Linked DNA regions of Sphaerotilus montanus. The protein of the gene in region 2 interacts with the protein of the main gene of each other region in a pairwise test. Links are inferred from orthologs where the notes say so. Each region holds a gene or a part of one and is shown on either strand. Other genes may lie near its edges. The genes, in order: ligA and leuS.

Region 1 (11,667 bases), 2.7 Mb from region 2 along the record:
GCGCGGCCATGCTGAACCTGCTTCAACCCCTGCTCAACCGACTGCCGGTGGTCTCGCCCGGCAGCCGCTCGCTACGCCGCCACCTGCTGGCCTGGCTGCTGCTGCCGCAACTCGTGCTGTGGCTGGCGGCCGCAGCCGTGACCTACAACGTGGCCGTGCGCTACGCCGACCGGGCCAACGACCACGGGCTCTACCTGTCCTCGCGCGCGCTGGCGCGACAGGTCAAGCCGATCGACAGCGGCCTGTTCGTCGACTTCCCGCGCGCCGCCAAGGACATCATCGAGGCCGACCCGGACGACCGCGTCTACTACATGGTCAGCAGCCCGCCAGGCGAGTTCATCCTGGGCAACCACAAGCTGCCGCCCCCCCACCAGGCCGTCACGCTGCGCCCGGACCGACCGACGTTCTACGACGGCCAGGTCGAGTCGCCGGACGGCATGGTGCAGGTGCGCGTGGCCGCCATCCTGCTGGACTACGGGGACCCGAACCAGCAGCGCCAGATGATGGTCCAGGTCGCCAAGAGCCGTGTCAGCCGCGAAGCGCTGGCACGCGACATCCTCATCGACACGGTGCTGCCCCTGTCGCTGCTGGTGCTGGCCATGTCCGGGCTGGTCTGGGCCGGTGTGCGCACGGGGCTGGCGCCGCTGGCACGGCTGCGTGAAGCGGTCAGTGGCCGCGGACCGAACGATCTGGCACCGATCGAGCTGCACTCGGCCCCCGAGGAAGTGCGCGACCTCGCCGCGGCCGTCAACACGCTCCTGGCGGCCGTGCATGCCTCGGTGGTCGAGCAGCGGCGCTTCATCAGCGACGCGGCCCACCAGCTGCGCACGCCGCTGGCCGGGCTGAAGAGCCAGTCCGAACTGGCCCTGAAAGAGACCATCGACCCCGCACTGCGCGCACGGCTGGAGATGGTGCGCGAAAGCGCCACGCGCAGCGCCCACCTCGTCACCCAGCTGCTCACGCTCGCGCGGGCCGAGCCGGAGTCGCTGGCCACGCTCGGCCGCAGCCGCTTCGACCTGCGCCGGCTGGTGCAGGACCTCACGGCCGAGCTGGTCCCCCGCGCCCTGAACGACGGCATCGACCTCGGACTGGACGACGACGGGCACAGCGATGACCTGCCGGAACCGGCGGTGACGATCGAAGGCAACGCGCTGTTAATCCGTGAAGCCATCGTTAATGTGATCGACAACGCCATCCGCTACGCCGGACGGGGCAGCGAGATCACCGTGCGGGTGCGCGAGGAGCCGGCCATCGACAGCGATCAGCCGCACATGGCGGTGGTCGAGGTCGATGACACCGGCCCCGGCCTGCCAACACAGATGCACACGCAGGTCTTCGACCGCTTCTTTCGTGGCACGAACGAGGGCCGTGGCTGCGGCCTCGGCCTGGCCATCGTGAAGGAGATCGTCGAGCGGCACCGGGGGCGGGTCCGTGTGGCCTCCCGGCTGCCGCGGGGGCTGCGGGTGGAGATCCGGCTGCCGGCCACCTAGCCTGGGACAGAAGCAGGAGCAGGAGCAGGGCTGCGGCCCGAAGTTCCTTCAGGGATTTCACCTACTGTTAATTTTTTAAATCTTTATTAATCTTCGGACTCGTTCACACCCTCACCACTGATTGAATCCGGAGTGCATATGAAAAAGATGGAGATGACCCGCCGCCACGCGCGCACCCTGCTGGCTGTTGCAGCCGGTCTGACGATGGCCGGCCTGTCCCAGGCGGGCGAAGTCGAAGTGCTGCACTGGTGGACGTCGGGTGGCGAAGCCAAGGCCGCCTCCGCACTGAAGGCCACGCTGCAAGGCAAGGGCCACACCTGGAAAGACTTCGCGGTGGCCGGTGGTGGTGGTGACTCGGCCATGACGGTGCTGAAGTCGCGCGTCGTGTCGGGCAATGCGCCGGCCGCGGCCCAGATCAAGGGCCCGTCGCTGCAAGAGTGGGCCGCCGAAGGCGTGCTGGCCAACATCGACGACGTGGCCAAGGCCGAGAAGTGGGACAGCCTGCTGCCCCCGGTGGTCGCCAACGTCATGAAGTACAAGGGCAACTACATCGCCGCCCCGGTGAATGTCCACCGCGTGAACTGGCTGTGGGCCAACCCGGAAGCCTTCAAGAAGGCCGGCGCCAAGGTGCCGACCAGCTGGGACGAGTTCTTCGTCGCCGCCGACAAGCTGAAGGCCGCGGGCATCATCCCGATCGCCCACGGTGGCCAGAACTGGCAGGACTTCACCACGTTCGAAAGCGTCGCGCTGGGCGTCGGTGGTGCCGAGTTCTACAAGAAGGCCCTGGTGCAGCTGGACCAGGCCTCGCTGAAGAGCCCGACCATGGAAAAAGTGCTGACCACCTTCAAGAAGGTCCACAGCTACACCGACAAGAACGCCCCGGGCCGTGACTGGAACCTGGCGACCGCGATGGTCATCAAGGGTGAAGCCGGCATGCAGCTGATGGGCGACTGGGCCAAGGGCGAGTTCATCGCCGCCGGCAAGGCACCGGGCAAGGACTTCGTCTGCGCCGCCGCCCCCGGCACCGCCAAGTCCTTCACCTTCAACGTCGACTCGTTCGCGATGTTCAAGCTGAAGAACGACGCCAACGTCAAGGCCCAGAAGGACCTGGCCGCCGCGATCATGTCCACCGACTTCCAGGAAGTGTTCAACCTGAACAAGGGCTCGATCCCGGTTCGCCTGAACATGGACCTGGCCAAGTTCGACGACTGCGCCAAGCTGTCGTCCAAGGACTTCGTGGACACCGCCAAGACCGGCGCGCTGGTGCCGTCCGTCGCCCACGGCATGGCCGTTCCGTCGGCAGCCGCCGGCGCGATCCAGGACGCTGTCAGCCAGTACTGGAACAGCGACAAGATGACGGCCGCTGAAGCCATGGCCAAGATCGCCACGGCCGCCCAGACCAAGTAAGCACGCCCGGCACTCGCTGCCACGGCAACCCGAGCCACCGGCCTGAAAACCGGTGGCTTTGTTTTCACTCGCGGGACTCACGACATGGCCTCCCCCAGCGCTGCTGCGCGCCTGGATCACTGGCTGCCCCGGATCGTTCTGGCGCCCAGTTTCATCCTCTCGTTTCTCTTCATCTACGGCCTGATCGCCTGGAACGGCTACCTGTCGGTATCCGCTTCGCGACTGCTGCCCAATTACGAATATGTCGGCTTCCAGCAGTACGTGACGCTGTTCGCGTCCGAGCGCTGGATGGTCGCGCTGAAAAATCTCGGCATCTTCTCGACGCTGTTCATCGGCTGCTCGATGGCGGTCGGCCTGCTGCTGGCGATCCTGCTGGACCAGAAGATCCGCGTCGAAGGCGTGCTGCGCACGGTGTACCTCTACCCGATGGCGCTGAGCTTCATCGTCACCGGCACCGCCTGGAAGTGGATCCTGAACCCTGGCCTGGGCATCGAGCACCTGATGCACCAGTGGGGCTTCGAGAACTTCACCTTCGACTGGCTGGTCAACCCGGACTACGCGATCTACACCGTCGTCATCGCCGGCGTCTGGCAGAGCGCGGGCTTCGTGATGGCGCTGTTCCTGGCCGGCCTGCGCGGCATCGACGACTCGATCATCAAGGCAGCGCAGATCGACGGCGCGACGCTGCCGCAGGTCTACTGGCGCATCATCATCCCGAGCATGCGACCGGTGTTCTTCAGCACGCTGATGGTGCTGGCGCACATCGCGATCAAGAGCTTCGACCTGGTGATGGCGCTGACGGCAGGCGGCCCGGGCTTCGCGACCGACGTGCCCGCGACCTTCATGTACACGATGGCCTTCACCCGCGGCCAGATCGGACTGGGCGCCGCGTCCGCCACCGTGATGCTGGCGACCGTCGCAGCGATCGTCGTGCCCTACCTTTACAGCGAACTGCGCTCGCAACGCCGCTGAGGCGACGGGAAACGAGGACTCACCATGAAACACGTTCACCGTCTCATCATCTGGTCGCTGCTCGCGCTGTTCGCGGCCTTCTTCCTGCTGCCGTTCTACGTCATGCTGGCCACCTCGCTCAAGGACATGAGCGAGATCCGCGGCGGCAGCCTGCTGTCGCTGCCGGCGGGGCTGAACTTCGCCGCCTGGGGCAAGGCGTGGTCCACCGCCTGTACCGGCACCGACTGCGGCGGCCTGCAGCCCTACTTCTGGAACTCGATGACGATGATCATCCCGGCCGTGCTCATCTCGACCACGCTCGGGGCACTCAACGGCTACGTGCTGACGAAGTGGCGCTTCAAGGGCAGCGAGCTGTTCTTCTCGCTGATGCTGTTCGGCGTGTTCATGCCGCTGCAGGTCGTGCTGCTGCCGATGTCGCAGGTGCTGGGCTGGATCGGGCTGTCGGACTCGGTGTGGGGCCTCGTCTGCGTGCACGTGCTGATGGGCCTGGCATCGACCACGCTGTTCTTCCGCAACTACTACCTGGGCCTGCCGGACGAGCTGATCAAGGCGGCGATGCTGGACGGCGCGGGCTTCTTCCGCATCTTCTGGCGCATCGTGCTGCCGCTGTCCGCACCGATCCTGGTCGTGACGGTGATCTGGCAGTTCACCAACATCTGGAACGACTTCCTGTTCGGGGTCGTCTTCTCCGGCGCGGACTCCAAGCCGATCACGGTGGGCCTGAACAACCTGGCCAACACCTCCAGCTCGGTCAAGGAATACAACGTCGACATGGCCGCCGCGATGATCGCCGCGCTGCCGACGCTGTTCGTCTACGTCGTCGCTGGCAAGTATTTCGTGCGTGGCCTGACCGCCGGCGCCGTCAAGGGTTAAGAGGATCTATTCATCATGGGCGCACTTTCCATCCGCAACGTCCGCAAGAGCTACGGCGAGACGCACATCCTCAAGGGCATCGACCTCGAGATCGACAAGGGCGAGTTCCTGATCCTGGTCGGGCCGTCCGGCTGCGGCAAGTCGACGCTGCTGTCGATGATCGCCGGCCTCGACTCCCCCACCTCCGGCACGATCCACATCGGTGACCGCGACGTCACCCACGAGCTGCCGAAGAACCGCGACATCGCCATGGTGTTCCAGAGCTACGCGCTCTACCCGAACATGAACGTGGCGGAGAACATCGCCTTCGGCCTGGAGATGCGCAAGGTGCCCAAGCCCGAGCGCGAGAAGGCCGTGGCCCGCGTGGCCAAGATGCTGCAGATCGAGCACCTGCTGGCCCGCAAGCCGGGCGCCCTGTCCGGTGGTCAGCGCCAGCGGGTGGCGATGGGCCGCGCACTGGCCCGCGATCCGCTGCTGTTCCTGTTCGACGAGCCGCTGTCCAACCTCGACGCCAAGCTGCGCGTCGAGATGCGCGCCGAGATCAAGCTGCTGCACCAGCGCACCAGGACGACCACCGTCTACGTGACCCACGACCAGGTCGAGGCCATGACGCTGGGCGACCGGATCGCGGTGATGAAGGACGGCGTGGTGCTGCAGTTCGGCTCGCCGGACGACATCTACGCCCGCCCCGCCACGGTGTTCGTCGCCGAGTTCATCGGCTCGCCGGCCATGAACATGGTGCAGGCGCAGGCTGGCGCGCAGGGTGTCGTGGCCCAGGGCGTTACGCTGCCGACCAGCGCCGCGCAGCAAGCCGCCACGAAGCCCGGCCAGAAGGTCATCTACGGCCTGCGTCCCGAGGCGCTGAACTTCGCCGACAGCGGCGTGGCCGGCGAGATCACCATGCTGGAGCCGACCGGCCCGGAAACCTATGTCAGCGTCCAGACGGCGGCCGGCATGCTGGTGGTGCGCTCGCCGGGCAAGGTGCTCTACCAGGTGGGGGACCGCGTCCACCTGGCCTGGGGCACGCACGATGTGCACCTGTTCGACGCCGAGAGCCAGAAGCGTCTGGCCGACTGAGCCGGATTGACGTAGGCGAGAAACCGACGGCGCGCTACGATGCGCGCCGTCTCCCATTGAAACTCCCCCCTTCGCCCCAGCCTGCCATGACCACTCGCTCGCCCTTTCCCCGTCTCGTGGCCGACGTCGGCGGCACCAACGCCCGCTTCGGCTGGATCGCCGAGGAAGGAGCCGCCATCGACGCCGTGCGCACCCTGCCCTGCGCCGACCACGCCACGCTCGCCGACGCGGTGCGGGCCTATCTGGCCGACCTCGGGCGGGGCCAGCCGGGCTCCATGGGCATGGGCATCGCCAACCCGATCACCGGGGACGAGGTGCGCATGACCAACCACCACTGGCAGTTCTCGATCTCGGGCCTGCAGGTGGAACTTGGGCTGCAGCGGCTGGTGGTGATCAACGATTTCACGGCGCTGGCCTTGTCGCTGCCGTCGCTGCAGCCGCACGAGCTGCGGCAGGTGGGCGGCGGTGCCGCGCGGGCGAACGCGGCCATGGCCCTGATCGGACCGGGGACCGGGCTGGGCGTGTCGGGGCTGGTGCCGGCGGGGACGCAGTGGGTGGCGCTGGCCGGCGAAGGTGGCCACGTCACGCTGCCGGCCACGAACGCGCGCGAAGCGGCGCTGATCGCCCTGCTGGCGCAGCGTTACGGCCACGCCTCGGCGGAGCGGGCCATCAGCGGCGCCGGGCTGGTGGCGCTGTACGACGCGGTGTGCACGCTGGACGGCGTGACGCCGGAGGCGCTCAGCCCCGCCGATGTCACCTCGCGCGCACTGACCGGCCACTGCGCACGCTGCAGCGAGGCGGTGGCGCACTTCTGCGCGCTGCTCGGCAGCGTGGCCGGCAATCTGGCGCTGACGCTGGGCGCGCTGGGCGGGGTCTACATCGGCGGCGGCATCGTGCCGCGGCTGGGCGAGGCCTTCGACCGCTCGGACTTCCGCCAGCGCTTCGAGGCCAAGGGCCGTTTCCAGGCCTATCTGGCGCAGATGCCGGTGTTCGTGATCGATGCGAGCGTGTCGCCAGCGCTGCTGGGCGTGGCGCGGGCACTGGACCAGGAACTCTGAACAAACACAGGACATAAAAAAGCCGCAGCGTCTGCTGCGGCTTTTTTCATGCAAGAACGTGATCAGGCGGGCGTCAATGTGGACGCATATGTAGCCACAGGCTCGTACGGCACGATCTCGGCGGTCCACTTGCCATCGGTCGACTGCTTGACCGTCACCTTGACGGGGAAGGTCAGCCTGTCCTTCTGGATGAAACCAGGGACGTCGTTGTAATTCCAGGTCTTGGTATAGACCTCACCCGACTTGGCAAACGCAATCTGCAGCGTCACGAAGGTCTGGGCCGGAATCGGTGCACGCACCTTGGTGACGGCAACCCAGTAGTTGCCGGTGCGCAGCTTGCTCTCGTCGCAAGATGCGTAGTAGTGCTCCGGTCCGACAGTTCGGCTATCCGCATCCAAGAAGCCAGAGGTGCCGACAAGCGTCGCACCGCCGCCACCCTTGCCGACGTCACCGGTATCGGTGAAGTGCACATAGTCTCCAGACGGCTCAATGACCTGCAGGTCAAAGTCATTCTGGATGTCCTCCATCAGACCCGTGACGGTATTGAGCTTCTGACCAATCGCAGCAGCGGGTACCGCCCACGACAACGTCGCGGTGAAGAAGCCCTGGTTCTGCGCAGGTGTAGGAATGGTCAGCGCCACCATTGAAGCTGTCAGCGAGGATTGGAGCGAAACCGCCGGCAATGTCGACAATTCCTGCTTGAGCACGGTCTTGTCTGTCGGTGAACCCAGCTTCGCGAATGCTTTGTCGGCGAACAACGCGCCTTGCGAGAACGACACCATCAGCAGCTTCTGGCGCTCGGTGTAGAGCGCCTGGGCACGCGCCAGTTGGCGGGCTGCCATCGTCGTGCTGACCTTCAATTCAGCCTCAAGATCGGTGTTCGCCTTGGCCCTCAGGCTGGTGACCGTGGCGGGATAGGCGGAGGTGATCGCCAGGAAGCGGGAGTCGCCGGACTTGGCCGCCAGCACCGACCAGTTGTCGATGCTGCCAGACGCCATGTCCCAGAAGTACTCCCAGTTCTGGGTCAGCGCGCCATCCAGCAGCTTGCGGTACTCGGCAGCCAGCGCCTGGAAACGCGACTCGGTTGCACCACTGGCGGTGCCGGCCGTGCTGTAGAAGGTTTCATAGCGAACCGGCTCGGCCTTGCCCGATGTGGTCGTCGCAGTCTCCGTTGCGCCCGCGTACTTGCCATGGCGCGCGATGCGCAGCGCAGCGCGCTGGGCATCGGCATCCTCGGGCATCGCGAAGGTGCCGTTGTAGTAGGCGACGACGTAACCGCCGTCCGGTTCGCAGATGTTCGACGTCGTCTGCGCCACGCCCAGCGTGCTGGCAGCCAGCAGGCCCAGGCCCAGCGCGGTGCCCGTCAGCGGGCGGATGAATGCGGGGGTATTGCGGCGATCAGACACAGCCGTCTCCTTGGGGTGCACGAACGACGGTGTCATTGACCAGCTCGACATACGAGAGGTACGCCTTGACGCGGGCATCGGTGTTGACCGTCACGCGGCGCAGGTCCGCCACGGCCTTGTAGCCAGCCTCGATCGACGGCGCCTTCTGCATGATGCATTCCACCGCATCGCTGGACGCCAGACGCGCCGCACGCACCGCGGCATCATCCGTCAGCGTCACGGTCAGCACGCTCTGGTAGGCCTTGGCCAGCTGGGCCGCCGCTTTCGGCAGATCGCCAGAATAGGCGGTCTGGGCGCCGATCCACGCCGTGACGTCGTCGCGCACACCGTCGCCATTGGCATCGGTCCCCGCCACTGCAGTGGAGCGGTCCAGCGACAGCACGGCGCCGCCGGTCTGCAGCTTGGTCATCACGGCCGTGGTCGATTCAGCAGGCGCCTCAGCAGCACCACCACCACCGCCTCCACCACCGCACCCTGTCAGCACACCCAGGGCCACCAGCCCCAGGAGTCGAGTTGTCTTGTTCAGCATCGATTCCACGCAATATAGGTTTAGGTCTTGTCGCGTCGAACAGTCTCGCCAGATGAGCCACCCATGCCCTGCATGGCCAACTGGTCCAGCGGATCCTGCTGCCCGACGAAACACATTCTCGAACCGGCGTAGAACCGAACACACCCTCTATTCAGGTGGTCATGAATTGAACATTTTCATTATTGCGAATTAAGCAGCATTCGGCACCCCGGCCGCCACGCGGCCGGGGCCGATCAGCGCCAGCAAGCCCGCCTCGTCCAGGATGGACAGACCCAGCGCCTGAGCCTTTTCCAGCTTGGTACCCGCCTCGGCCCCCGCGACCACGTAGTGCGTCTTCTTCGAGACCGAGCCACTGACCTTGCCCCCGGCGGCCTCGATCAGGTCCTTGGCCTCGTTGCGCCCGAGCGTGGGCAGCGTTCCGGTGAGGACCAGGGTCAATCCGGCCAGTGGCTGCGGCCCGGCGTCAGGCACCCCGTCGTGCTCGTCCCAGGTCAGACCGCAGGCGCGCAGCTGTTCGACCACCTCGCGGTTGTGCGGCTGGTCGAAGAAGGTGCGCAGGCTTTGCGCCACCACCGGGCCGACGTCGGCCACCTCGGTGAGCTGCTCGACCGTGGCGTCCATCAGGCGGTCGATATTGCCGAAATGGCGGGCCAGGGCCTTCGCGGTGGCCTCGCCCACGTGCCGGATGCCCAGTGCGTAGAGAAAGCGCCCCAGCGTCGTGTGCCGGCTCTTCTCCAGTGCATCGACCAGGTTCTGCGCGCTGCGCTCGCCCATGCGGTCCAGCGCCGCGAGCTTGGCCACACCGAGCGTGTACAGCTCCGGCAAGGTGCGCACGATGCCCGCATCGACGAGCTGCTCGACGACCTTGTCGCCCAGCCCCTCGACGTCCATCGCGCGCCGGCCAGCGTAGTGCAGGATCGCCTGCTTGCGCTGCGCCGGGCAGAACAGACCGCCCGTGCAGCGCCAGTCGGCCTCGCCCTCCTCGCGCACGATGTCGCTGCCACAGACGGGGCAATGGCCGCCGAGGCGCCTGTACAGATCAAACGGCTCGCCCGCGTCGGCCGGCCGGCGCTCCAGCACGACGCCGACCACTTCCGGGATCACGTCGCCGGCCCGCCGCACGATGACGGTGTCGCCCGTGCGCACGTCCTTGCGGCGCGTCTCGTCCTCGTTGTGCAGCGTGGCGTTGCTCACCGTGGTGCCACCCACGAAGACCGGCTCCAGCTTGGCCACCGGGGTGAGCTTGCCGGTGCGGCCGACCTGGATGTCGATCTCGCGCACGGTGGTCATCTGTTCCTGCGCCGGGTACTTGTGCGCCACCGCCCAGCGCGGCTCGCGGCTGACGAAGCCGAGTTGCCGCTGCAAGGCCAGGTCGTCCACCTTGTAGACCACGCCGTCGATGTCGAAGGGCAGCTGGTCGCGCTGCGCACCGATGCGCTGGTGGAAGGCCGCCAGACCGTCCGCGCCCACCACCACGGCCCGCTCGGCGCACACCGGCAGGCTGAAGGCATCCAGCGCATCGAGCACCCCGCTGTGCGTGCCCGGCAGCGCCCAGCCCTGCACCTCGCCCAGCCCGTAGGCGAAAAAGCTCAGCGGACGCTCGGCCGCCAGCGCCGGGTCGTGCTGGCGCACCGCACCGGCGGCGGCGTTGCGCGGGTTGACGAAGGTCTTCTCGCCCTTGTCGCCACGCGCGATGCGCTCGCGCTGGCGTTCGTTGAGCCGGTCGAAGTCGTCACGGCGCATGTAGACCTCGCCACGCACCTCCAGCACGGCGGGAAGGCCACCCGGCCCGTCGCGCAGGCGCAGCGGAATCTGGCCAATGGTGCGGATGTTCTGGGTGACGTCCTCGCCGCTTTCGCCGTCGCCGCGGGTGGCGGCCTGCACCAGCACGCCGTCCACATAGCGCAGGTTGATCGCCAGCCCGTCGAACTTCAGCTCGCAGGCGTAGCGCAGCGGCGGCGCATCCTCGCCCAGCGCCAGTTCGCGCCGCACACGGGCATCGAAGGTACTGGCGCCGGTGGCCTCGGTGTCGGTCTCGGTGCGGATCGAGCGCATCGGCACGGCGTGGCGGACCGCGGCGAATCCGTCGAGCACCTGCCCGAGCACCCGCTGCGTCGGGGAATCCGCGGTGCGCAAATCCGGGTGCGCGGCCTCGATCGCCTGGAGCTGCTGGAACAGGCGGTCGTACTCGGCGTCGGGGACTTCCGGCGCGTCGAGCACGTAGTAGCGGTGGGCGTGGTGGTGCAGTTGCCGGCGCAGTTCGGCGGCCAGCTCGGCCGGCGAGGCCACCGCCTGCAGGGTCTGCGAATCGGGGCCGGAGGAGAGGTCCGGCGGCGACGAGAAGAGATCGGTTTGCGACATGCGCGCCAGTGTAGGCGCGCGTCCGCGGCAGGTGAATCCGGCGGTCGCCTAGCTGAACAGGCGCCGCGCCGCGGGCGAGCCTGCCGCCAGCTCGTATTCCGCCAGCTTGGCGTACAGGCCGTCCAGATCCTCGCGGATCAGCGCAAACGCCCCGGCATTGAGCGCGCGGCCCTCGTCGTCGTTGACGTCGGCATCCAGCGCGATGGCCAGCGCCTGACCGGAAGCGCACCAGGCATTGAAGGGCTGCTCGGCCTGCGGCGTCTGCGGCACGTCGAACACCAGCGACATCTCGGACACCCAGGACTGGTCCGGATCCTCGGCCAGCGCGGCCTGGGCATCGAACACCAGCGCCAGCACCGGCGGCGCATCCTCTTCGCGGCCCGGCAGGATGAGCTTGCCCGGCACCGGCCCGCTGACGAAGCCGTGGCGGGCCGCGTGCTGCTGGATCCAGCTCACCGGCCACTGGCCCTGGCGCGCGGTGAGCCGCATGGCAA
Region 2 (12,564 bases):
CAGCATCCCCAGCGCCGGGCCGACGAGGTGCGCATCGGTGTGCTGGGGCAAGGGCAGATGGGTGGCGCGGTGAGCGCGCGGCTGCGGGCGCTGGGCTACCGGGTCACCGGCTGGCGGCGTGGCGAGCCGCTCGGCCCGGTGCTGGCCGACAGCGAGGTCCTGATCAACCTGCTGCCGCTGACGCCGGACACCCGCAGCCTGATCGACACGGCCGTGCTGCGGCAACTGCCGCGTGGCGCGGCGCTGGTGAACCTGGCCCGCGGTGCGCACGTGGTGGACGCCGACCTGCTGGCCGCGCTCGACGACGGCCACCTCGGCCATGCCGTGCTGGACGTGTTCCACCAGGAGCCGCTGCCGGCCGGTCACCGCTACTGGACCCATCCCGCGGTCACCGTGCTGCCGCATGTGGCGGCGCAGACCGACGCGCGCTCGGCCGCTCGGATCGTGGCGCAGCACCTGGCCGCCTGGCGCCGTGGCGAGCCGCTGGTGCACCAGGTGGACCGGCGCACCGGCTACTGAAGCACGGTCCCTGCGCGGATCAGAGCATCTGCGCGAAATCGGTGTCGACGTGCAGCGCCTCGTTGGACGGCGCCTCCCAGCGGCGCACCCAGCCGAGGAACTCGGCGGACGGCATCGGGCGGCCGATGCCATAGCCCTGGCCCTCGTCGCAGCCCAGCCGCGCCAGCAGCGCCCAGGCCTTGTCGGTCTCCACACCCTCGGCCACCACGGTCAGCCCGAGGTTGTGCGCCAGCCCGATGGTGGACTGCACGATGCGCGCGTCGTCCAGATCGCGCTCCATGTTGGTGACGAAGCTGCGGTCGATCTTCAGCTCGTCGACCGGCAGCCGCTTCAGGTAGGCCAGCGAGGAGTAACCGGTGCCGAAGTCGTCGATCGACAGGCGCACGCCGAGTTCGTGCAGCTTCTGGAGCGTCTGCAGCGCCCGCGCCGGGTCGTCCATGATCGCGCTCTCGGTGATCTCCAGGCACAGCCAGGCCGCCGAGACGCGGTGCCGGTCCAGCAGGCCGCGCACGCGGTCCGTCAGCGTGGGATCGAGCAGATCGCGGGTCGACAGGTTGATGCTCAGCTTCATCGACAGCCCCGCCTCCTGCCAGCGCTGCAGCGCCTGCACGCCGGTTTCGAGCATCCAGACCGTGATCTGGCGGATGAAGCCGGTCTGCTCGGCAAAGGGGATGAACTGCATCGGCGGCACCAGCCCGCGCTGCGGGTGCAGCCAGCGCACCAGCGCCTCGCCCCCGAGCACCTGCCCCGTCTTCAGATCCACCTTGGGCTGCACGTACAGGCGCAACTCTTCCTGCTCGATCGCCACGCGCAGCTCGCTCAACAGCGACAGCGAGGCGCTGCTGCGCGTGTCCATCGACGTGTCGTAGACCAGCACGCCCAGCTGGCGGCGCTTGGCGGCGTACATCGCCACTTCGACCAGGCCCAGCAGCGCTTCCGGCTCGGTGGCGTGGTCTGGCGCGAAGGCGATGCCCAGGCTCGCGCTGAGGTCGATGGTGTGGTCGTCGAGCCGGAGGGGCTGGTCGAGCACCGCCAGCAGCGCGTGCGCCACTTCGCGGGCATGGGCCGGTCCCTGGCTGGGCAGCAGCAGGCCGAACTCGTCACCGCTCAAGCGGGCCAGCACCATCCCCGGAAGGCGACAGGCCCAGTCCAGTCGTTGCGCCACCTCGCACAGCAGCCGGTCCCCGAACTGGTGGCCGAGCACGTCGTTCACATGCTTGAAGCGGTCCAGGTCGAGCATCATCACCGCCACCGGCGCCACGCCGCCGGCCACATCGACCTGCAGCCGCTGCCGCAGCACGCTGACGAACTGGGCGCGGTTGGGCAGGCCGGTCAGCGTGTCCCAGTAGGCCAGCCGGGTGATGGTCTGCTCGCGCTGCTGGACCGCCTGGCGGGTCGACTCGAAGGCCTGCGCCAGCTGCACCAGCTCATCACCGACCACCCGCTCGTCGGGCACCCGCACCGGCGTGTCGTAGTCGGCCAGGCTCAGGCGCTCGGCCGCCCGCCGCAGCCCGCGGATCGGCCGGCTCAGGCGCCGCGCCGTCATGGCACCGCCCACGCCGAACACCACCATACCGACCCCCGTGAGCAGCAGCAAGGTGAGTTGCAGCCGCACGAAGGGGGCGAGTGCCTCGTCCACCGAATGCGCCAGCACCAGCCGCAGCGGCGGCGCGGCACGTCCGTCGGACACGCCCGTGTCCAGCACGAACTCGCAGCTGCGCCAGCGGGCACCCGACTCGTGCAGCTCGCGGCCACAGGGACTGGCGGTCGGGTTGGATTCGGCCCGCAGGTCGCTGGCCTGCACGAAGGTGGTCAGCAGGGTATGCGCCGGGGGACCGTCGAGCAGCACCGCACCGCGCAGACCGGTGATGGCGGCGAGCTGCTGCAGCACCGAGCGGTCCAGCACGAAGCCCATCAGCACCCAGCCGACCGTGCGCGGGGCCTTCACCGGCACGGCCACGAGCTGGTAGGCCCGGCCCTCGATCAGCGTCAGGCGTGCGCGCTGCACCGACATGCCGCCCACCGGGTCGGTCATGGCCATGAGGCGGGCCGCGGGCAGCAGCGCCGCCACGCGGCCGATGTCCAGCCCGGTCGCGGCCACCGGGCGCCAGGCCGGATCGGTGTAGATCACCAGCGATGCGCCGATGCGCCGGCCATTGTTTTCCAGCGCATCGCTGAGCGTGTCGACATCGCGGCTGTTCACGGCCGAGCGGAATCCGAAGTCGGAGGCCAGCAGCACCGCCGCCTCGGACAGGCGCTCGGCGCGCTGCTCCAGCAGCCGGGTGAACACGCGCTGGCCGGTCTGCAGATCGTTGTCGATCGCGCGCGTGGCGCTGTCTCCGATCGCACCGTTCACCAGCATCAGGCTGATGCCCTGCACCACGACCAGCAGCAGCAGGAAGGGCCAGACGATGCGCCGCTCCAGCCCGCTCAGGCGCCAGCCGGACAGCCGTGCCATGACCGTGCTCATGGCGCAGCCACCACGGGCAGCTTGACCGTCACGACCACCGCACCGGCCACCCCGACCTTCAGCGCCTGGGCGAGCAGGTCCGTGCCCTCGCGCATCCGGGCATGCCAGGTCAGCAGGCGGTGTTCCCCCGCCGGCACCTCCAGCACGACCCGGCCAGCCGCATCCGTGCGACCGAACAGCGGCGTGTCGACCACCACCACCGTGCCGACCATCTGGTCATGGATGTTGCAGCCGAGCACGACGACGCCCGCGCGGTCGAACACCACGGGGGTCGACGGCCGCCCGTTGTAGAGCTTCAGCTCGAAGGTCCTGGCCGGCGAGAACGAATAGACGTGGTGGCGCACGGTGTCGAGGTTGGGGAAATCGACCGACGTGCCCGTCTGCACCACCAGCAAGCCCGGGTCGAAGGCGCGCTGGCGCTGGCTGATCTCGGCGCGGGTACCGGGGGCCGCCACCCTGGCCACGCTGCCCACCTCGACCGCCACCACCGCCCCGGCCAGCGGCTTGCCCGCCGGGTCCAGGGTCTGCACGGTCACGGCAGCCGCCTGCACCACGCCAGGCAGCCCCAGTCCCACAGCCAGCCGGAGCAGGAGCGCACCCCCGCAACGCCACCACCACGAGTTCAGGAACATCACCATCCTTCGACACGGAAATGCCCTGAGCATCCTCTCGTCGCGGCGGCGCGGAAGTCTGGAAAAGTGGGCCGAATCCCCGGTTGATGCAACCGAGCGCTGGCGTTCAGCCCGTCAGCGCCAGCGGCGGCCCCTTGCGTTGCACGGCCTGCACCGTCAGCAGCACCAGCCGGCGCAGCGCCGCCCACGGCGCGGCCGGCCACTGGCGGTCGGGCACGCCCTTGACGATGCCATCCACCGTGTGGGCGGCGGCGACCAGCGCGGTGAGCGTGGCGGCATCCAGCTGCGGCACGACCCGCTCGAACAGCTTTTCCTTCACGCCCCAGACCCGCGCATCGCGCAGCGCCAGCGGCAGCGGCTTGCCCTGCAGCATGGCGGTGTGCACGCGCTGCAGCCCGCGCAGGTCGTCGGCCAGGGTCCAGTGGACCAGCACGGCCGCCTCGCCCTCGGCCTCCAGCCCGTCGAGCATGCGCAGCGCCCGCGCCACCTGCCCGGCCAGCACCGCCTCGCCGAGCTTGAACACGTCGTAGCGCGCCACGTTCAGCACGGCGGACTCGATCTGGGTCTGTGTCAGCACCGTCGGCGCACCACGCGGATCGGCCGGTGCGTGCAGCAGCGCCAGCTTGCTGATCTCCTGGTGCGCGGCGAGCAGGTTGCCCTCGATGCGGTCGGCGAAGAAGGCCAGTGCGTGCTGCCCCGCCTCGCCGTCCTCGATGCGCAGCCCTTGTGCGGCCAGCCGCTGCGCGATCCACTGCGGCAGCGCGCGGCGCTCGACCGGGTCGATGCGGATGGTCGCGCCCGCGCCGTCCAGCGCGGTGAACCACGCGCTGGTCTGCTGCGTGCGGTCGAGCCTGGGCAGCAGGATGAGCGTCAGGTTGTCGTCGGACAGCGTCTCGACGTAGCGCTGCAAGGCCTCCGAGCCGTCCTTGCCCGGCTTGCCCGAGGGAATGCGGATCTCGATCACGCGCCGGTCGGCGAACAGGCTCAGCGCACTGGCCTCGCCGAGCAGGCCGGACCAGTCGAACTGCGCGCCGGCCACGGTGTGGACGCTGCGCTCGCTGTAGCCGGCGGCGCGTGCAGCGCTGCGGATCGCGTCGGCGGCCTCCTGCGCCAGCAGCGGCTCGTCGCCGTGGATGACGTAGAGCGGGCGCAGGCCCTTGGCAAGCGCCTGCGGAAGCTGGTCAGCGCGCAGTTGCATGGCGGCTCAGCCCGGACCCAGCGCCGCCAGCCGCCGCAGCACCTGCGCCGCCAGATCGGTGTGCATCGAGCGGAACAGCAGCGCGATTTCCTGCTCCTTGGCCAGCGCGCTGGCCTCGCTGTAGCTCACGTCGCGGGTCAGCGTCAGCTCGGCCGGGGCGATCAGCGTGCGGCCGGCAGGCGTGCGGGCCTTGAAGCGCAGGCGGGCGCGCAGCGTCAGCTCGCTCACCTGCCCGGTGGCGGTCGAGGCCGCCGCCACCTGCTCGCGCGCATCCTCCAGCGCGTCGAACACCACATCGGCCTCGGCGGCGGTCGCCGTCAGCACGACGCCGGGGCTGGCGCGCAGTTGCCGGCGCAGCTCGTCGCCCATCGGCGAGTAGGTGTCGAAGCCAGTGAGGTAGATGCGCTTGAGCTGCAGCTCCGGCGGGCGGCGCAGCTGGAAGCCGCAGCCCGCCAGGGCCGCGGCCACCGCCAGCGTGAACAGGCGCCGCCGCATCGCCTCAGACCACCACGTTCACGAGGCGGCCGGGGACGACGATGATCTTCTTCGGCGGCTTGCCTTCGGCGAACTTCGCCACCTCGGCGCTGGCCGCGGCCACGGCTTCGATCGCCGCCTTGTCCGCGCCGGCCGGCACGGTGATCGAACCGCGGGTCTTGCCGTTCACCTGCAGCACCAGCTCGATCTCGTCCTGCACCAGCGCGGCCTCGTCGACCTGCGGCCACGGCGCGTCGAGCAGGTCGCCCAGCGCGGCGGCGTAGCCGAGGTCGGCCCAGAGCTTCCACGTCGTGTGCGGGCAGGCCGGGTAGAGGCCGCGCAGCAGCACCGAGTAGCCCTCGCGCAGCACGGCGGCCGACGCGGCGCTGCCGTCGTGCTTGTAGGCTTCCAGCGCGTTCAGCAGCTTCATGCCGCCGGAGACGACGGTGTTGTATTGCATGCGCTCGTAGTCGTGGCTGATCTGGCGCAGCACCAGATGCACCTCGCGGCGCAGCGCCTTGGCGGCAGCGGGCAGCTCGCCCGACACCTTGCCAGCCGCACCCACCAGCACCGCCTCGTTCTTGGCGGCAAAGCCCCAGACGCGCTTCAGGAAGCGGTGCGCGCCCTCGACGCCCGCGTCGTTCCACTCCAGCGTCTGCTCCGGCGGGGACGCGAACATCACGAACAGGCGCGCGGTGTCGGCGCCGTACTGGTTGATCAGCTCCTGCGGATCGACGCCGTTGCTCTTGGACTTCGACATCGTCGTCATCTCGTAGTCGAGCGGCAGGCCGTCCGCCTTCAACGTGCCGCCGATGGTGACGCCGTGGTCGTTCGTCAGGACGTTGACTTCGTGTTCCCAGTAGTAGCTCTTGCCGCCGCCTTCCGGCTTGCGGAAGAAGGCGCCCTTGAGCACCATGCCCTGCGTCAGCAGCTTGGTGAACGGCTCGTTGATCTTGACCAGCTTCAGGTCACGCATGACCTTGGTCCAGAAGCGGGCGTAGAGCAGGTGCAGGATCGCGTGCTCGATGCCGCCGATGTACTGGTCCATCGGCATCCAGTAGTCGGTGCCGCCGGCGACCATCGCATCGCTGTTCTGCGCGTCGCAGTAGCGCATGAAGTACCACGACGAGTCCACGAAGGTGTCCATCGTGTCCGTCTCGCGCTGCGCGGGTTTGCCGCAGCAGGGGCAGGCGACGTTCAGGAAGTCGGTGCGCTTCTTCAGCGGGTTGCCCGAGCCGTCCGGCACGCAGTCGATCGGCAACACGACCGGCAGGTCGGCGGCCGGCACCGGCACCGCGCCGCAGTCGTCGCAGTGGATGATCGGGATCGGCGTGCCCCAGTAGCGCTGGCGGCTGATGCCCCAGTCGCGCAGGCGCCAGGTGGTCTTCTTCTCGCCGAGGCCCTTGGCGCCGACGAGTTCGGCGACCTTGGAGACGGCCTCCTTGTACGGCAGCCCGTCCAGCGCGCCCGAGTTGACGCACACGGCGCGCTGCTTGTCGCCGTACCAGTCGGCCCAGGCGTCGAGCGAGAACACCTCGTCGCCCGCTTTGACGACCTGCTTGATGGCAATGCCGTACTTCTTCGCGAACGCGAAGTCACGCTCGTCATGCGCCGGCACGCCCATCACGGCGCCATCGCCATAGCTCATCAGCACGTAGTTGCCGACCCAGACCTCGACCTGCGCGCCGGTCAGCGGGTGCGTGACGAACAGGCCCGTGGGCATGCCCTTCTTTTCCTGCGTGGCGAGTTCGGCTTCGGTCGTGCCGCCCTGCCCGCATTCGACGATGAACGCGGCCAGTGCCGGGTTCGTCGCCGCAGCGTGGGCCGCCAGCGGATGCTCCGGCGCCACGGCGCAGAAGGTCACGCCCATGATGGTGTCGGCGCGCGTCGTGAAGACGTAGAGCTTGCCGCCCTGGATCAGCGCGCCATCGGCGCCCGCGATCTCGTGCGGGAAGGCGAAGCGCACGCCCTCGCTCTTGCCGATCCAGTTTTCCTGCATCAGCCGCACGCGCTCGGGCCAGCCGCTGAGGTAGTTCGGGTCTTCCGGGTTCGCGACCGCGCCCAGCAGCTCGTCGGCGTACTGCACGATGTTCAGGTAGTAGCCCGGGATCTCGCGCTTCTCGACCAGCGCGCCGGAGCGCCAGCCGCGGCCGTCGATCACCTGCTCGTTGGCCAGCACGGTCTGATCGACCGGGTCCCAGTTCACGACCTGCGTGCGGCGCTCGGCAATGCCGGCTTCCAGCATCTTCAGGAACAGCCACTGGTTCCACTTGTAGTACTCAGGGTCGCAGGTCGCGACTTCGCGCGACCAGTCGATCGCCAAGCCCATCGCCTGCATCTGCGTCTTCATGTAGGCGATGTTCTCGCGCGTCCACTTCTCGGGCGGCACGGCGTTCTTCAGCGCGGCGTTCTCCGCCGGCAGACCGAAGGCATCCCAGCCCATCGGCATCAGCACGTTGTAGCCCTTCATCCGCAGCTGACGGGTCAGCATGTCGTTGATGGTGTAGTTGCGCACATGGCCCATGTGCAGCTTGCCGCTCGGGTACGGCAGCATCGAGCAGGCGTAGAACTTGGGCTTCGTCTGGTCTTCGGTGACGCGGTAGGCGTCGGCGGCGCGCCAGGCGGTCTGGGCGGCGGATTCGACGGCGGTGGGGTCGTAGCGGTCTGGGAGGCTCATGGCGGCGCGGAACTCGTGGCGGGCGTGCGGGACGCTCAATCTGTGGATTATCGCGTGGCGCGCCCGCCGGAACGGGCCGCGGTCAGCGCAACAGCGCCAGCAGATGGTCGAACACCGACCCGGCCGCGGCCGTGACTGCCATCGCGATCGCGCCCCAGAAGGTCACGCGCCCGGCGCCGGTCCACACGCTGGCGCCCCCGACCTGCGCCGCCAGCCCGCCCAGCACGGCCAGGAACACCAGCGCCGTGCCCGACACCCAGGCGATCACGTGCGGCCCCGCCGCCAGCACCGTGACGGCCAGCGGCAGCGCCGCCCCGACCGCGAAACTGGCCGCAGACGCCAGCGCCGCCTGCACCGGCTGCGCGGCCAGCTCGGTGGACAGGCCCAGCTCGTCGCGGGCGTGGGCGCCGAGCGCGTCGTGGGCCATCAGCTGCGCGGAGACCTCCGCCGCCAGCTCGGGCGTCAGACCGCGGGCGACGTAGAGCCCGGCCAGCTCGCGCTGTTCGGCGACCGGATCGGCGGCCAGCTCCAGCCGTTCGCGGGCCAGGTCGGCCTGCTCGGTGTCGGCCTGCGAGTACACCGAGACGTACTCCCCCGCCGCCATCGACATGGCCCCCGCCACCAGCCCGGCGATGCCGGTGACCAGCAGATCGGCCGAACCGGTGCCCGCCGCCGCGACGCCGACGACGAGGCTGGCGGTCGAGATGACGCCGTCGTTGGCGCCCAGCACCGCGGCGCGCAGCCAGCCGATGCGGTCGGTGCGGTGGCGTTCGCGGTGGCGTTCGTGGCGGGGGCGCAAGGTGGTCATGGGGACTTCCGTGGGAGAACGACGTTGAACGCGCCGAGGATAGGCCCGAACCGTCCCATCACCCCGTCAGTCACATCAACCCGGTGCGCGTGACCGCCGCGCAGCAGGCGTCGGCGTCTTCGGTTGCGTCGGTTTCTTCGGTTTCGGCTCGGGCAGCGCCTCCGCCGTGACGCGCAGCAACCGCGCCAGCGCCTCGCGCTCGTCGATCAGGTCGGACACCTGGAAATGCGGCTTCGCGCCCGGATACGGCGGCCCCATCGCGGCGTCCGGCCCGAGCAGCGCGCGGCCGGCGTCGGTCGGCTTGACGAAGAGCTGGTTGTCGCAGACCAGCGCGACGACCTTGGCGTCCAGGTAAAGCGCGTACTCGCCGAACATCTTGCGGTGGGCGAAGGCACCGAAACCGTGGAGCTGGTCGGCGAGGTGGTCGATGAAGGTGCGGTCGGTGGACATGGGCGGATTCGAGCGCTGGCGGCGGTGGGCGTCAAGCGCATAGGCGCCGGCCATATACGTCGCGGCTGGTGTAGCATCCACCCCGCTCGCACACACTGCGAGCACGGGCTTGGCAGCCCGGAAGACAGGCGCAGACTCAAGCCGCGCCCATCGCGGCTTTTTCACGTCCGTTCAACGTTGTTGACGGCGCGATCTGCGCGCATGGCTACGTCTATGGCGGGCCGTGCGGGAGGGGGCAACCCCTGCCGGTCCTGTCCCGGTCTGCCAACCCGCACGGTCTGCCACCCCTCTCTTGGCAGGGAGGGTGGGCAGTGTCCTGGTCAAGTTATTTCGCACAGCCCGATAGGTTGTGTGATTGCCGATTGATGCTCGAAGGCATTGGGTGGCAAGTTGCCCAGTGTGGAGTGCAGACGCACGCTGTTGTAGAAGCTGACGATGTAGTCGGCGATGTCGCTCGTGGCCTCGGCATGGTTGGCGTAATCGCGCTGCCAGACGCGCTCCATCTTGAGGTTCAGGAAGAAGCGCTCCATCACCGCGTTGTCCCAGCAGTTGCCCTTGCGGCTCATGCTGCCGACCAGGCCGTGTCTGGCCAGCAGCGCCTGATGCGCCGCGCTGGCGTACTGGCTGCCGCGATCCGTGTGGACGATCAAGCCCGGCGCAGGTTGGCGCTGCACGATGGCCAGTTGCAACGCCCGGCACACCAGCCCGGCCTGCATGTCCGGGGCCATCGCCCAGCCCACCACCTTGCGCGCAAACAAGTCCAGCACCACCGCCAGATACAGCCAGCCGCTGCGCGTGCGGATGTAGGTGATGTCGGCGACCCAGGCCTGATCGGGCCGCGTCGGGTTGAACTGTCGGGCCAGCACATTGGGCGAGATCGGCAGCGCGTGTTTGCTGTCGGTCGTGTGCACGAACTTGCGCTTCCACGTCGAGCGCAGACCATGCTGGCACATCAAACGGCGCACGCGGTAGATCCCCATGACGATGCCACGCGAGGCCACCGCCGTGCGCAGCCGTCGGCTGCCGTACGCCCCGCCGCTGGCCGCAAATGCCGCCTTCAGTTGCACGCTGGCCTCGCACACCGCCGGCTGCATTCGGCTGCGCCTGCGGGCCGCGTAGTAGCCCGAGCGGCTGATGCCCAGCACCCGGCAAACCTGCTCCACCACCGCGGCCTTCTCTTGCAGTTGCCCGACGAGCTTGAAGCTCATCGCAGTTCCCGGGCAAAGAAGGCCGATGCTTTTTTTAAAACTTCTACGTCGCCCCGGAGTTGCTTGTTCTCGGCTTCGAGCTGGCGGATGCGCTGGTGCTCCGCCGTCAACGGCTTGCCGATGCCAGGCTGCCCCAGCTGTTCCGCATCGGCCTGTGCCAGCCAGCGCCGCACCGCCGTCTCGCCCAGCTTCATGTCCCGGCAGACCTCGCCAATGCCCAGGCCCTGCGACCGGATCATCTGCACGATCTGCAGCTTGAAGCTCGCGTCAAAGACTCTTCGTTTCGTGTTCGTCACGTTCGTTGTCCAGGTGATTTCCACCTATCGGTGTGTGCGAAATCATTAGACCAGGACAGGCTTCACCGCCGCGGCGTGCAGGGTCGAGGCTTGCCCCTTCGCTCCCTCCTTCCCTCTCTCCGGTCCCTCGGGGAGCGCGGGCGACAAGTCCTCAGTTCGGAAATTTTTCTATCGGGTATTGGCCAGAGGCAGTGGAAGCGACGGCGACGACAGCCACAGCATGGAGGCCCCCCCCGCCCGTCATGCCCGCGCAGGCGGGCACCAACGCACGGTGTGAACGGTGGTTGGTCGAGGTGGGTCCTCGCCTTCGCGAGGATGACGGAGGGGCCGGGGCCAGAGGGGCCGGGGCCGGCGGGGCAAGGGACGGAAGGGCCGGCGACGGAGAGGCCGGGTGGCGCGACAGGGTTGGTCGACTGGCGGTCCCGGTCAGTCGATGCCGACCACCTTGTGCATCTGCACCCCCAGCCGCCACTGCGGATGCGCCATGCAGTAGGCGGCGGTCGCACGGGTGTTTTCGGCCTGCTGCGGGCCGTCCATCGGCTGCAGGAAGAAGTGCGTGAAGTCCAGCGCGGCGAAGCGCTCGGGCCGCGCCAGCAGTTGGGGGTAGACCAGCTTCAGCTCGTCGCCGCGGGTGAGCTGCAGCGCCGCACCCGCCTTGGGGCTGACGCAGATCCAGTCCAGCCCGGCGGGGGCGGGCTGGGTGCCGTTGGTTTCCACAGCGACCTCGAAGCCGCGGGCGTGCAATGCGTCGACCAGCGGCACGTCCAGCTGCAGCAGCGGCTCGCCCCCGGTGCAGACGACGTAGGGCCGCCCGCCCGCACCCGCTGGCCACTGCGCCGCGACCGCGTCGGCCAGCGCTTCGGGCGTCGCGAACTTGCCGCCGCCCTGGCCATCGGTGCCGACGAAGTCGGTGTCGCAGAAGGTGCAGACAGCCGCGGCGCGGTCTTCCTCGCGCCCGGTCCACAGGTTGCAGCCGGCGAAGCGACAGAACACCGCCGCGCGGCCCGCCTGCGCGCCCTCGCCCTGCAGCGTATAGAACAGCTCTTTCACGGAATAGGTCATACCGGCACCAGCTCCTGCGTGGCGGTCGCGGCGATCACGATCGCGCCACAGCCCCGCGTTTCATACAGATCGACGCGGTCGAGTTCCGGCAGCGCCGCGCGGCCCTTGTCCAGCACCCAGCGCGCCAGCGACAGCGCATCCCCGTCCGGCAGGTCGGCGATCTCGTACAGCGGGCGGTGGTCGATGGCCTTGAAGATCGGATCGAACTGCGTCTTCACGTCGCCGAAATCGACCGTCCAGCCCTGCACGGTGTCGAGTTCGGCGCTGAGGTGCAGGCGCAGCGTGTAGGTGTGGCCGTGGAGGGCGCCGAGCGGGCTGCCGGCCGGCGCGTGCTTCAGCCGGATCGCGCTGTCGAGCGTCAGCTCCTTCCAGATGCGGTAGTGCGTGCCGTCGAAGTTGGCGCCGCAGGAGCCGGTCTCGTACACCGTCACCCAGGACAGCTCGGGCAGCAGCGGCTTCAGGCGCTGCCACAGCCAGGCGGAGAGGACCTCGCTGGTGGGGTTCTCCAGCCCGGCGATCTCGTTGAGGCAGTGGTAGTTCAGCAGGGTGTGGAACGGCGCCCAGACCGCATCGATGCGGTCGTAGTCGATGCCGAGGTCGCTGCTGCCGATGTCCTGGTCGGCGTGCAGGATGACCTCGAAGCCGTGGCCGTGCATGCGCCCGCACTTGTGGCCGAGCGGCACGTTGGGCAGGCGGTGCGCGGCCTGGAAGCGGTAGCGGCGCCAGAGGTGGGCGTGGCCGGCGCGGTCGAGGTCGACGCCGGTGTGCGC

Evidence for each region.
Region 1: the proteins of leuS (region 2) and ligA interact in binary tests that used the Escherichia coli proteins (3 or more experiments, as listed by UniProt). The link is inferred for Sphaerotilus montanus from one-to-one orthologs.

Annotation. Positions count from the first base shown.
Region 1 is NZ_JACCFH010000001.1:4,734,334-4,746,000, forward strand. Bases 8,588-11,547 are described here. They hold ligA (NAD-dependent DNA ligase LigA), read right to left. Parts: upstream 11,174-11,547; coding sequence 9,002-11,173; downstream 8,588-9,001. Other genes in these bases: BDD16_RS21690 (hypothetical protein), read right to left, coding at 8,588-8,812; BDD16_RS21700 (cell division protein FtsZ), read right to left, coding at 11,222-11,547. Outside these bases: BDD16_RS21655 (sensor histidine kinase), read left to right, coding at 9-1,490; BDD16_RS21660 (ABC transporter substrate-binding protein), read left to right, coding at 1,644-2,897; BDD16_RS21665 (carbohydrate ABC transporter permease), read left to right, coding at 2,982-3,869; BDD16_RS21670 (carbohydrate ABC transporter permease), read left to right, coding at 3,894-4,742; BDD16_RS21675 (ABC transporter ATP-binding protein), read left to right, coding at 4,758-5,819; BDD16_RS21680 (glucokinase), read left to right, coding at 5,906-6,877; BDD16_RS21685 (hypothetical protein), read right to left, coding at 6,940-8,283; more of BDD16_RS21690, read right to left, coding at 8,276-8,587; more of BDD16_RS21700, read right to left, coding at 11,548-11,667. UniProt on the Escherichia coli protein: DNA ligase that catalyzes the formation of phosphodiester linkages between 5'-phosphoryl and 3'-hydroxyl groups in double-stranded DNA using NAD as a coenzyme and as the energy source for the reaction.
Region 2 is NZ_JACCFH010000001.1:2,066,819-2,079,382, reverse strand. Bases 5,119-8,276 are described here. They hold leuS (leucine--tRNA ligase), read right to left. Parts: upstream 7,971-8,276; coding sequence 5,319-7,970; downstream 5,119-5,318. Other genes in these bases: BDD16_RS09425 (VIT1/CCC1 transporter family protein), read right to left, coding at 8,053-8,276; BDD16_RS09435 (LPS-assembly lipoprotein LptE), read right to left, coding at 5,119-5,314. In the rest of the region: BDD16_RS09455 (2-hydroxyacid dehydrogenase), read left to right, coding at 1-519; BDD16_RS09450 (EAL domain-containing protein), read right to left, coding at 539-2,989; BDD16_RS09445 (methylamine utilization protein), read right to left, coding at 2,986-3,621; holA (DNA polymerase III subunit delta), read right to left, coding at 3,728-4,819; more of BDD16_RS09435, read right to left, coding at 4,826-5,118; more of BDD16_RS09425, read right to left, coding at 8,277-8,778; BDD16_RS09420 (TfoX/Sxy family protein), read right to left, coding at 8,854-9,228; queE (7-carboxy-7-deazaguanine synthase), read right to left, coding at 11,159-11,794; BDD16_RS09405 (6-carboxytetrahydropterin synthase), read right to left, coding at 11,791-12,564.